Regions from separate parts of the Streptococcus rupicaprae genome, predicted to be linked through region 1. Evidence: predicted binding sites of a transcription regulator. Region 1 holds the regulator's gene; the other holds the start of a gene.
The links. The regulator Rex, encoded in region 1, represses fermentation and respiration genes when NADH is low (regulators of the CRP and FNR family bind a similar motif). The targets are predictions, from matches to a motif close to TTGTGAANTANTTCACAA.

Region 1 (6,122 bases):
TTAAGGACAGGGACCAAAGGTCACTCGGTTTTTCATCTGGCCAGCAATCTTTTAAAGAGTATCGGCAGTCTGACAGAATTACGTCACTTGTCTGTTCAGGAATTGCAAACCCTGACTGGTATTGGCAAGGTTAAGGCCATTGAAATCAAGGCTATGATTGAGCTGGGAAAACGGATCAATCAGGCCGAGTACCGGCAAATGGAGCAGGTCTTGAGCAGTGAAAAATTAGCTAAAAAGATGATGGCCGAGCTTTGCGATAAGAAACAAGAGCACCTGATCGCTATTTACTTAGATACACAGAACCAGATTATCAAGCAGGAGACCATTTTTATTGGGTCTGTGCTGCGCTCCATCGCTGAGCCGCGAGAAATTTTACACTATGCCATCAAGTATATGGCAACTTCGGTCATTGTGGTTCATAATCATCCTTCAGGCAAGGCCAGACCCAGTCGCAATGATGATGACTTTACTAAAAATATCAAAAAAGCCAGCGATTTGCTGGGCCTTGTTTTGCTTGATCATTTAATCATTGGAGCCAATAATTATTATTCCTATCGGGAGGAAACGGACCTGCTTTAGAGCTGGTTGACGATATAGTCAAAGAGTTTGAGGTCTTCCTCTCGATGATCGATCATAAATTCTGGGTGCCATTGGACTCCTAAGTAGGGGTAACCATCCTTGGCTTGCACAGCTTCGATGATGTCATCTTTATCAGAGTAACCAATGACTTCTAAGTTGGGTGCAAGATCCTTGATGGCTTGCCGATGGAAAGAATTAATCGCAGGGCTAGGGCCAAAAATCTTGGCCAAAATGGTTTGGCTCTGCAAGGAAATACTATGGGTAGGGTGCATGGCTGACAGGTCCTGCCAATGTTCCTTGATTTCTTGATGGAGTGTGCCGCCCATGGCTACGTTAAACAGTTGCGTGCCACGGCAGACAGAGAAAATTGGCTTGCGCCGCTTGACCATCTCTTGGATGAGGGCCAGCTCAAATTCATCACGCCCCAGGCTGTAATCATCGCTTTCAATGGTTTTTTCTTCACCGTAGAAATGGGGCATGACATTTTGACCGCCTGTTAAAATCAATTTATCAATGGTTTGGGCATAGCCAGCAGCTAGCTCTGGTTGACCGATAGGCAGAACTAGAGGTAGACCGCCGGCCTTTTGGACCCCTTCCACGTAGCCTTTGGCCACATAAACCTGAAAGAAGTTGCGGTCTTCTGGATTGTATTCAATATTACTTGTGATACCGATGATAGGTTGGGACATATTTTATTCCTTAATTTTCTCGCATGAAATAGAGCAGAGTTTGAAGTTCGCTGGTCAAGTCAACATACTGAACGACTACGTCTTTGGGGACGGAAAGATTCACTGGTGAGAAGGAGAGGATTCCTTTGATTCCAGCTTCAACCAATTGGTCTGCAACTTCCTGGGCCTTAACACTTGGAACAGACAGGATAGCTGTTTGTGCCTTAACTTCCTCAACTTTTTCTGCCAATTGTGAAATCGGCAAGATCGGGATACCGTCTTCCGACACCGTGCCGACAAGCGGGTGCTGGTCAATGTCAAAGGCCAGGACGATTTTCATTTTGTTGCGCTCATGGAAGCGGTAGTTGAGGAGGGCACGGCCCATGTTACCAATACCAACCAAAACGACATTGGTAATCGAGTTGTCGTTTAAGATATCCGCAAAGAAGTTCATCAACTTTTTGACATCGTAGCCGAAGCCGCGACGGCCTAGTTCGCCAAAGTATGAGAAATCTCGGCGAACAGTGGCTGAATCGATACCGATAGCATCCGCAATTTGCTTGGAGGATGCTTTTTCAATTTGTTCAGCATTAAATCGTTTGAAAATACGATAGTAAAGCGATAGACGCTTAGCAGTAGCGCGAGGAATTGTTTGATCTTTTTCGAGTTTCATTCTAGTCTCTCCTTTAGTCTCTTAGATTCTATTTTAGTGAAAGTTTGTGAAAAATGCAATTTTGACAAACTGAAAAAGCTATAAAATTTGCTTATAGCTTTTTTTACGGAATCGATAAGGTTGAGAAACTATCTTTTTAGGAGTATTGTTCCAAATCCATGGCTGAAATGTCTCGATAGAGGTCGCCAATAGTTCCTTGGTAACCGATTGATTGGCCATTGATGGTCACATCTTGGACAGGGAGGTAATCAGGAACTGTAATACAACCCATAAAGGCACGGCTAAAGGCATTCATGTTATCGTAGACTAATGTCCGTTCTTGTTGGTAACTATCTTGATAAGTAATGGTAATCATGTTTTCTACCTACTTTCTTTCAATTTTATTGAAGACATCGCGTTCGACCAGGCTATCCATGAGGAAGAAGAACTTCTGTTGGATAACAGGATTGGCACCTGGTTTGAAGATGTCAACCAGTCGCAGACCAGATTTGTCTGTAATATTGATTTTAAAACCGCTTAGGTCTTTATTGATAATGATTTTCAGGAGGAAGCCCTCACCAGAATTGGGAATTTCTTCCAGCAAACGGCTGAGCTCAAAATTTCCCAGCTTATTTTGGATGAAGGTATTATCAAGCAGGGTATACTTCTTGATTTTAGGGTCTATTTCGTAGCTAAAGGGGCAGTTTTTTAGATGAACAGATGCTGTAAAAGCCATAGATTATTCTCCTAGTAGGTTGATTAATGTTGCGATAAGTGTTTGAATGTCCTCAGAAGATGTGTGGGATGATAGGCTAATGCGAATGCTTTCTTTGAGTCTGGGACTGGAGCTCCCATAGAAGGCTTCAAGGACATGACTGGGTTCGATATTGCCAGCCGTGCAAGCAGAACCGCTAGAGACAGAGATACCTGCTAAATCCAGTTGCATGAGCAGGCGCTCGTTGAGCTGGTTTGGAAAACCGATATTGATGACATAGGGGCTAACAGGCTCTTGCTGGTTGAGGTAGTAGGGGATTTTTGCAGCGTCTAAGCCAGCGATCAGGTCTTCTTTAAGCTGGCGGACATGGGCTAAATTGTCTTGCCAAGAGGATAGACTCTCTGTCAAGGCTTCAGCCATGGCGGCAATGCTGGCCAGGTTTTCGGTGCTGGCTCTGCGCTTATCTTCCTGATTACCGCCTACCAAGAGCGGTTTGAGGCGATTGGTATTAGTATAGAGAAAGCCAACGCCTTTTGGTCCATGAAACTTGTGGCCAGATGCAGAAAGAAAATCAATGCCTTCCTCTTCTGGATAGATCGGAACTTTACCGATTGCCTGCACAGCATCGACATGAAGGCGAGCAGGATGGGACCTGAGCAATTGAGCAATCTCTTTAATGGGCAATTGATAACCTGTCTCGTTATTGGTATGCATAACAGAGACTAGGATAGTATCTGGCCGTAGCGCAGTTTCAACATCCTGAGCTGAAATTTGTCCATTTTTAGGCGAGAGGTAGGTCACCTCAAAGCCGTAATCTCTGACCAGTGCCTCTACTGTATGGAGAACGGCATGGTGTTCGATGGTAGTGGTGATCAGGTGCTTGCTCATTTTCTGTTGGGCTAGGGCATAGCCTTTGATAGCCAAGGTGATGGCTTCTGTCCCGCCAGATGTAAAAACGAGGCGGTTTGGGTCTGTTTTTAAGTGGCTGGCAATGGCTTGTCTGGCCTGGCGCAAGACTTGTGCAGCCTTTCGCCCGTGACTATGTAAACTGGAGGGATTGCCAAAACAGTCTCTGTTGACCTCGTAGAGTTTATCCAAGGCTAATTGGGATAGAGGCGTTGTGGCGGCATTGTCTAAATAAATCATCAGGAATCCTTGTGGCTAGCTTTTTTGGATTTTTGGAAGGCAAAGAGTGGGCTGACTGGTTTGCGTTCGTGGATACGGATCAAGGCGTCCGCAATCAAATGGCTAGCAGTGACGTATTTGGTATTAGCAGGAATTTCTTCTTTCGTAGCGACAGAGTCTGTCACGATAATTTCCTTGATAGGTGCTTGATTGAGTTTGTCAGCGGCATGGCTAGCAAAAAGTCCGTGGCTGGCAAAGGCATAGATATCAGTCGCTCCTTCGCGTTTCAGAGTTGCAGAAGCCTCGCTAAAAGTGACACCAGTATTGAGAATATCATCGATCAGAAGAGCTATTTTCCCTTCCACATCGCCGATAATATACCCTTTTTGCCGGCCAGCATCATCTTCTTCGTGATCGATAATGGCAATCGGTGAGTCCAGGTATTCCGCTAGAGAACGGGCACGCTTGATGCCGGAATTTTTGGGACTGACAACCACCACATCGCTCCCTTTTAATCCCAATTCAAAGCAATATTCCGCAAAGAGGGGGATCGTGTAGAGATTATCGACTGGAATATCAAAGAAGCCCTGGATCTGTGAAGCGTGTAAATCGAGAGTTAGAACCCTGTTGACGCCAGCTTTGACCAGCATATTAGCAACTAACTTAGCTGTTATCGGTTCGCGTTGCTTGGCGATACGGTCTTGACGAGCATAGCCGAAATAAGGCATGACAATATTGATCGAATTGGCAGAAGCTCGGCGACAAGCATCAATCATGATCAAGAGTTCCATCAAGTGGTTGTTGACCGGAAAACTGGTAGACTGAATGATATAGACATCAATTCCGCGGACAGACTCTTCAATGTTGATCTGGATTTCGCCATCTGAAAATTGACGCGATGCTAAAGTTCCCAAGGGAATACCTGTATCTTGAGAAATTTTTTCAGCCAGTTCACGATTGGAATTGAGGGCAAAAAGCTTTACCTGTTTGTCATGGTAGGGTTTGACCATTAGATAGGACTCCTTTAAAACTTAGTTACTATCATTCTACCAAAAAAAGGAATAAATTTCAGGCTTCAAATCGTTTTTCAGAGGAATAATTTAAGGCCTCCACCGCAGAGAAGTGACTGAATGAATCGGCTCGTTTCTAGTCGGGGCGATAGCCTTTTTACCGAAACGGCCTCCTATATCTAACGCAGAGGCTGCCTGGTTAGCTGATTATTGGGTTTTGAAAGACAGGTCCCTCAGAGCTTATTCTAGGGTCTTCAGAAAACGAACGACCTTGGATTTAGCATATTTAAAGTCAATCTGCTGCTCTTTTAAAAAGTCGTGGAAAGCTTGCTTGCCTGCTTCAGGGTCCGTAACCTCAAGCTCTAGCTCGTAATCCACTTGTCCAGCATAATGGTTTTCATCAAGGGCTAAAAGACCGATAGGAAGAGCAACTTCTCTGCGGTAGGTGGTAAGAGAGCCCAGGCAACCGATTTGAGACAGGTCAAAACCACGGTCGATCAAGAGTTGAGTTAAGCGATTGGCTGTGAGACGATTGTCGGCGATCATGGCTCTGGCTTCTTGGAGGCTGAGGTCTAGATTATGCTCCAGATTGCCGATGTCTTGTGGAATTTTAAGGGTTAATTCCGCTCGGTCTACTAGGGTCCGAATCCTGAGGGAAAGCTTGGCCTGACGCAAGGCCCGGTCTGGTCTATCAAAATAGTAATTGGTCTGCTTGAAGACGGGCACATGGGAGAAGGTTTCTGTGAGTTGGTCGAACTCAGTTCGGTCAAGAAGGGTCTTGTATTCGATTTCTATTTGTTTCATGTCCGTTTCCTTTTATTTTATGTTATAATAGGCACATTGAAGATATTTTATCTCAAAAAGCAAGAAAAGACAAGGCTGGAAATGATCATGAACTGGGAAGATTTTTTGGATCCTTATATTCAGGCAGTTGGAGAACTCAAAATCAAATTGCGGGGCATTCGCAAGCAATACCGTAAGCAAAACAAACATTCCCCGATTGAATTTGTCACAGGACGTGTCAAATCGGTGGAGAGTATCTTAGAAAAAATGGAACTTCGTGGGATTGCCATGGAAGACATGGAGACAGAGGTTCCAGATATCGCAGGTGTTCGGGTCATGGTGCAGTTTGTTGATGACGTCAAAGAGGTCATTGAGCTCATCCGTCAGCGCAAGGATATGACTGTTGTCCAAGAACGTGACTATATCAATTACAAAAAGCCCAGTGGTTATCGGAGTTACCATGTGATTGTTGAGTATCCTGTGGAGACCATTTCTGGGAGGAAGACGATTTTAGCGGAGATTCAAATCCGGACCTTGGCCATGAATTTTTGGGCGACCATTGAGCATTCTTTGAATTACAAGTATCGGGG
Region 2 (6,122 bases), on a different contig from region 1:
GATACTGTTGCTTGCGGACCTCCTCAGGTTGATTGTTGAAATAACGAATAAGTTCATTATACTTGTCACGAACGGGCTTAAACTCTTCAATGGACGCCTCTAATGTCGTCAAACGAGATAAGATACTATGCTGATAACGAATAAGGCTTGTCTCATCGTTAAGAACAGCCAACCAATTCAATTGAGCTAGTAATTCTGTGTCCAACATGCCTACTTCTGCAAAAGAATAACGTGGCAGTTCTTGTTCAATGTAAGGTACTCCCCGATAAAGGTCTAAAAAATTGAAACGCTGTTCCGATTGAGTTTGTTCATTGTAAGCTTTCAGGCGATTATAAACTTCTTCAAGTAGGCTTATCTTAAACAATTCTGTATCTAACTGTTTCAATCGTTTATTCAAATGAGCCACCAACTCCGAATCATTATTCAAGTCTGCCAACCAATAAAACCGCTGATCAAGGATAGACTTCGCTTCTTCATTTCCAGTCAGCTGCCGAAGCTTATCTAAAACCTCATCTCGCTTATTTTGCACTTCTCTTATTGCTTCTTGACGTTGTTCTTGCTCTCCAGCAACACTGATTTCCTCAGCATAAACTTTATTGACTGGAAAGTCTGTAGACAACATCGGTACCGCGATACCTAAACTAGCCGAAATCAGTAGAATAGGTATATGTTTTAAGGATTTTCTCATGATAAATCTCCTAGATAAATCTAAATTTCTTTGAAATTACTATTTTTATTTATTATACCAACTTTATTTAGTGCAATCAATAAATATATGCAAGATTGATAAAAATCCTTGTAGACTAAATTAATTAATTTTTCAGTATTTAGAGATGTTCAAATACCCCTTCATGTCTTTACTATTTTCCCCTAAACGCAACTCATCCCTGAAGCAAGAATACCTACACCCAATCAAGGTCTGACTTGATCCAATACCAGTCGTAATCAATCGCTTTTTGACTATTTATTCCTTAAACGACCAGACCACATTCCCAAGTAGATTCTTTCCCTTGCAGAGAACCACTAGTGCCAATAAAGTGAACAGACAAAACCCGAACAAGCCTTTTACTGCTTGCTCGGGTTTTGACATTTTAAATTAGTGTGAGTGGGTGAAGTCCAATACCATACGACCTTGGATCGTGCCTGCAGCCATTTCATCAAAGACCGCAACAGCATCTTCTACTGGGCGTTTTTCAACAACTGGAACAACCTTACCTTCTGCTCCAAATTGGAAGGCTTCTTCCAAATCCTTACGGGTACCAACCAAAGAACCAATGATTTCGATGCCATCAAGGACAGTCTTGACGATTGGAACATCCATGGTTTCTGATGGTAAGCCGACAGCGACAACCTTACCAGCTGCACGAACAGAGTCAATGGCTTGGTTGAAGGCTACCTTAGAAACTGCGGTAACAACTGCAATATGAACACCACCAGTCTTTTCTTGGATAAGGCCAGCAACATCTTCTACTTCACGACCGTTAACGACAAAGTCTGCTCCACTTTCAAGAGCCAAGTCTAACTTGTCTTGGTTAATGTCAATGGCTACCACGTGGCAGTTGAAGACATTTTTAGCGTATTGAATGGCTAAGTTTCCAAGACCACCTGCTCCGTAGATGGCTACCCATTGGCCTGGTGTTGGTTTAGCGCATTTGATGGCCTTGTAAGTGGTTACCCCAGCACAAGTGATGGAGCTTGCCTGAGCAGGATCAAGCCCCTCTGGCACCTTAACGGCATAGTCAGCTGTTACGATACACTGCTCTGCCATGCCTCCGTCAACAGAGTAACCTGCGTTTTTAACGGTACGGCAAAGGGTTTCATTACCGGTTGTACAGTATTCGCAGTGACCACAGCCTTCAAAGAACCAGGCAACAGATACGCGGTCGCCAGGCTTGAGGCTGGTCACATCTGGAGCTACTTCGCGGACAACACCAATCCCTTCGTGACCAAGAACACGTCCAGGCACCTTGCCAAAGTCTCCTTGAGCTACGTGCAAGTCTGTATGGCAGACCCCACAATACTCAATGTCTACAAGGGCTTCACCTGCTTCTAGGGCACGAATGGCGTGCTCCGCAACTTCCACATAGGTCCCTTCTGGATTTACAACTACTGCTTTCATTTTCTTTCCTCCTTTTGGAATGGTTTTCATTTTCAAATTTATTATAATACTTTTTGGAACCGAATTCAATTATTTTGTGATTTTTTTATCAAAAAAGTTCTATGGTTCAAACTTTTTAACAAAAAAGAGGTGGTCATTCCCAACCTCTTCTAACAGTTAAATAAGCTTCCACGAGGATTTTGTCGTTCAATCCCAAGGGTTCTATTTTCCAGTACAAAAGCAAATTCATTCGTCAGGATCTGAACGGACAAGCCCTGATTCTTAGTATCATAGGTTAGCTTGGCATGAAGAACCCTGACGAGTTCCGTAAAGACCAACCACTCCTCTTGCTCCCTAAAGATGGTGATGTCCTGCGGAAAAGTGACCTGCCAATCCCCAATCGTAATGGTTTGCTTGCTCGCCTGCTCAGCCATTGCCATGCCCCTCGCGAGAAATGTAAATCGCATCTCCCTTGAGCAAGAAATGACTCTGCCAACGTGGCAAAATCTTGATGCTCTGGTCTTCTTCTTGATAGATCAGAACGGCATTGAAGTCTGTGTAGTTCTTCTCAATAACCAGCAAGGTCTTTGCTTCTTCATCCACGTGAAAACCAAAGGATTCGTCTATAAAGATGTTTTTTCCGTAAAACGCCATCTGATGATAGTTTTTTTCTGTCATAGCTTACTCCAATCGATAAGTAAAATGGGCTTTTGAATATGGAAGATCTGTTCCATCGTCCTCGAAAGGACTCTGCTCCTGGTCATAATCTGGATAAATAGAGACCAAGTTGTCCTTGAAGGTCAATCCGACCTGCCAACGGGGGTCAATCTGCAAGGCCTGAGCCTCAGCGTCGTAGGACAAACAGGCATGAAGGGCCTGGCCATCTCGGGAGAAGACCAGCCAAGCCTGCCGTTCACCAACCTGCTTAGCCAAACGCAAGTCCTCATGGACAAGGAGGTCATAATCGCCGATTGATCGTCTGTGGTACTGAGCCTGTTTCTCCACCATTAAAAATACCTCGCTAAATTGTTCATCCAACCAGTCATCTTAACCTGTCACACCAAACGCCTTGTCTTGTCAGCTAGTTTACCAAGGCAAGGAGCCTTTGTCAACTCTTCCCCACTTTTCAGCAAAAGATCAGAAAAGTTGGATTGCTGGATAACCGCCAAAATAAATCTGGTGCCCGCTGGAATGGAACAAAAATTGATTAAAGACCTCAAGAGCCTCATCTCTAGTTTAAGAGTCAGACCGCTAAGGCAGTGGTTACAGTTTCCGTCTCTTCAGTCGGAGGGCATTGGCCAAGACAGAGACAGAACTCAGACTCATGGCAAGCCCGGCTAGCATAGGATCCAGCAGCGGACCACCGAAAAGGTAGAGGAGGCCCATAGCTACTGGAATCCCCAGCAAGTTGTAGGCAAAGGCCCAGAAAAGATTCTCTTTGATGGTTCTTAAGGTCACCCGACTCAACTTGAGGGCTGTCAAGACGTCTTGAAGGTTGGCCCGCATCAGCACCATGTCTGCCGACTCTATCGCAACATCCGTTCCCGAACCGATAGCCAAGCCGAGATTGGCCTGTACCAGAGCAGGCGCATCGTTGATCCCATCGCCGACCATGGCGACCTGGCGACCAGAAGCCTGCAAGTCTTTGACAATCTGTGCCTTATCCTTGGGCAAGACTTGGCTGAATACTTGGGCAATCCCGACTTCTTTAGCGATAGCTTGAGCAGTCGCCTCGTGATCCCCTGTCAACATGACCACCTCCAGCCCCATGGCTTGCATTTCAGCGATAGCGGCTCGGCTGGTTTCTTTGATTTGATCTGCGACAGCAATCAGGCCAATCACCTGCTGGTCAAGAGCCAGGTAAATCGGTGTCTTACCTGCCTCGGCCAGACTTTGCGCTATCTGGCTGAGACCATCGATAGCTACAGCTTGCTCGGTCATAAGCTTTTCATTGCCAAAAGCTACCGGAGCTTGATGGTAGCGGCCGACAATACCCTTGCCTGGGATGGCCTGGAAATCTGTCACGGTTAAAGGGGGCTGCTCTGCCTTTTCCTGCCAAAGAGTTGCCGCGTGGCTTAAAATCGCACGTGCCACAGGATGTTCTGAACCGGCTTCGCAGGCAGCTGCTAGCGCTAAGATATCCCTTTCCTGCCATGGTGCCATAGCAAGCACATCTGTTACTTGGGGCTTGCCTTCTGTAATGGTTCCTGTCTTGTCTAAGACGATGGTATCCACATGATGAGCTGTCTCTAAGGCCTGACCTGACTTGACCAGAACCCCATGCTCCGCTCCCTTACCGGTCCCGACCATGATGGCCGTAGGCGTTGCTAGGCCCAGCGCACATGGACAAGCGATGACTAAGACAGCCACAAAGATTTGAAGAGCAAAACTGAGGTCCCCGTCTTTAACAAAAAACCAGAAGACACTGGCTAGAAGCGCCAAACCGATAACCACTGGAACAAAATAAAGCGAAATCTTATCGGCCAAGGCTGCAATCGGTGCCTTAGACCCCTGTGCTTCTTCGACCAGTTGAATGATTTTGGAGAGAGTCGTATCCTCCCCTACCTTGGTTGCTTCGTAGTCAATGCTGCCATGCTGATTGATGGTCGCGCTGATTACCGTGTCGCCTACAGCCTTATTGACTGGCATGCTCTCGCCCGTAATCATGGACTCATCCACAGCCGTTTCGCCCACGAGCACCCGTCCATCCACAGGGATGATGCCACCAGGCTTGACCCGTACCACATCGCCCAACCGAATATCCTCTGTATCAATCTCGACCGCCTGTCCACGACGCACCACCGTCGCTGTCTTAGGAGACAAGTCCATTAGGCGCTCAATGGCCTGAGAGGTCTGGCGTTTGGCCCTCAGCTCCAAAAATTTTCCCAGTAAAATCAAGCTGATAATCACTCCTACCGACTCAAAATAGAGATGGTGCGCAAAATGATTCTCCCCCTGGCCAATAGCCCAAACAGCATAAAGCCCATAGAGAAAGGCCGCACCAGTCCCCACAGCGATCAGGCTATCCATGTTTGGGTGGGCCTTGAGGAGATTACGAAAGCCTCTCTGGTAAAAATCGCGTCCAAGCCACATGACAGGCATGGTTAGAGCTAATTGCACTAACGCAAAAGCCATGGGAGCCTGATCTGGGGATAGTTGGTTTGGAACTGGCAAGCCCAGCATACTCCCCATCGAGAGATAGAGCAAGGGCAGAGCGAAGGCGATAGCCCAAATCGTCTTGCTTTTCAAAGCCTTGCTCTGTTTCTCCTGATAACCTTGATCCGCTTGATAGGCTTGGCGCTGATTCTTTGTCTTAGGAATGGCTTCATAACCAGCCTCAGCGACCGCATCTACGACAGTCTGCCAGTCAAAATCCGCTTGATGGCTTTCGACGGTCAAATACTCCGTCGCAAAATTGACCTGGGCGCTGGCCACATCGGCCAATTGACTAACCGTTCGCTCTACCCTAGCTGCGCAGGAAGCACAACTCATGCCATTAACCTTATATCTCTCTTGCATCATGACATCCTCCTCCATGTTGACCGCAGGTACATTGGCCTGCTATGCACTGACAAATCACTCGATCTGGCGCCTGTTCCCTCTTGGCCAGAGCCAATCGGCTGACTTCTTCTAAGTCTGCTCGGCTGAACTCTCCTAATTCCAGCAAAACCTTAAGCAGGTCCACCTGCTTGGTCGTGCAAACGCTAGATTGGAGCGTCTTAATCTCCTGCACCAGTTTATCCTGCTCGCTAACCAAGGCCCTATAGCGGTACTTGCCAGTCTCTTTTTCCGCTGTCAGCAGACCCTTGTCCCTGAGCCTACGCAGGAGGGTCTTGACCGTCACCCCCTGCCAATTAAAGGCTGAACTCAGATGCGCAATCACCGCTGAGCTTGTTGCACCAGGATTGGCCCAGAGCACCCGCATGACCTGCCACTCTGCCTTAGACATGACTTCTTTTTCCATAGCTCCTCCTTTCGATGACAAATGTAATCACTATAGATAGTTTACAACTGTCATCGAAGT

Region 2: adhP (alcohol dehydrogenase AdhP) is a predicted target of Rex. The motif match lies at 2,194-2,211, and genes of this name have one in related genera.

What each region holds. Positions count from the first base shown of each region.
Region 1 is NZ_JBEPLO010000003.1:28,184-34,305, reverse strand. Features, by position in the region: gene radC (RadC family protein) at 1-579, shown strand, start outside; gene ABID29_RS01845 (gamma-glutamyl-gamma-aminobutyrate hydrolase family protein) at 576-1,268, opposite strand; gene ABID29_RS01840 (redox-sensing transcriptional repressor Rex) at 1,279-1,920, opposite strand; gene ABID29_RS01835 (DUF4649 family protein) at 2,057-2,275, opposite strand; gene ABID29_RS01830 (DUF1831 domain-containing protein) at 2,285-2,635, opposite strand; gene ABID29_RS01825 (cysteine desulfurase family protein) at 2,639-3,760, opposite strand; gene ABID29_RS01820 (ribose-phosphate diphosphokinase) at 3,760-4,749, opposite strand; gene ABID29_RS01815 (CYTH domain-containing protein) at 4,990-5,553, opposite strand; gene ABID29_RS01810 (GTP pyrophosphokinase) at 5,635-6,122, shown strand, end outside.
Region 2 is NZ_JBEPLO010000018.1:3,011-9,132, reverse strand. Features, by position in the region: gene ABID29_RS08150 (hypothetical protein) at 1-688, opposite strand, end outside; gene adhP (alcohol dehydrogenase AdhP) at 1,097-2,119, opposite strand; gene ABID29_RS08140 (hypothetical protein) at 2,269-2,565, opposite strand; gene ABID29_RS08135 (hypothetical protein) at 2,525-2,776, opposite strand; gene ABID29_RS08130 (hypothetical protein) at 2,780-3,106, opposite strand; gene ABID29_RS08125 (heavy metal translocating P-type ATPase) at 3,362-5,617, opposite strand; gene ABID29_RS08120 (BlaI/MecI/CopY family transcriptional regulator) at 5,601-6,062, opposite strand.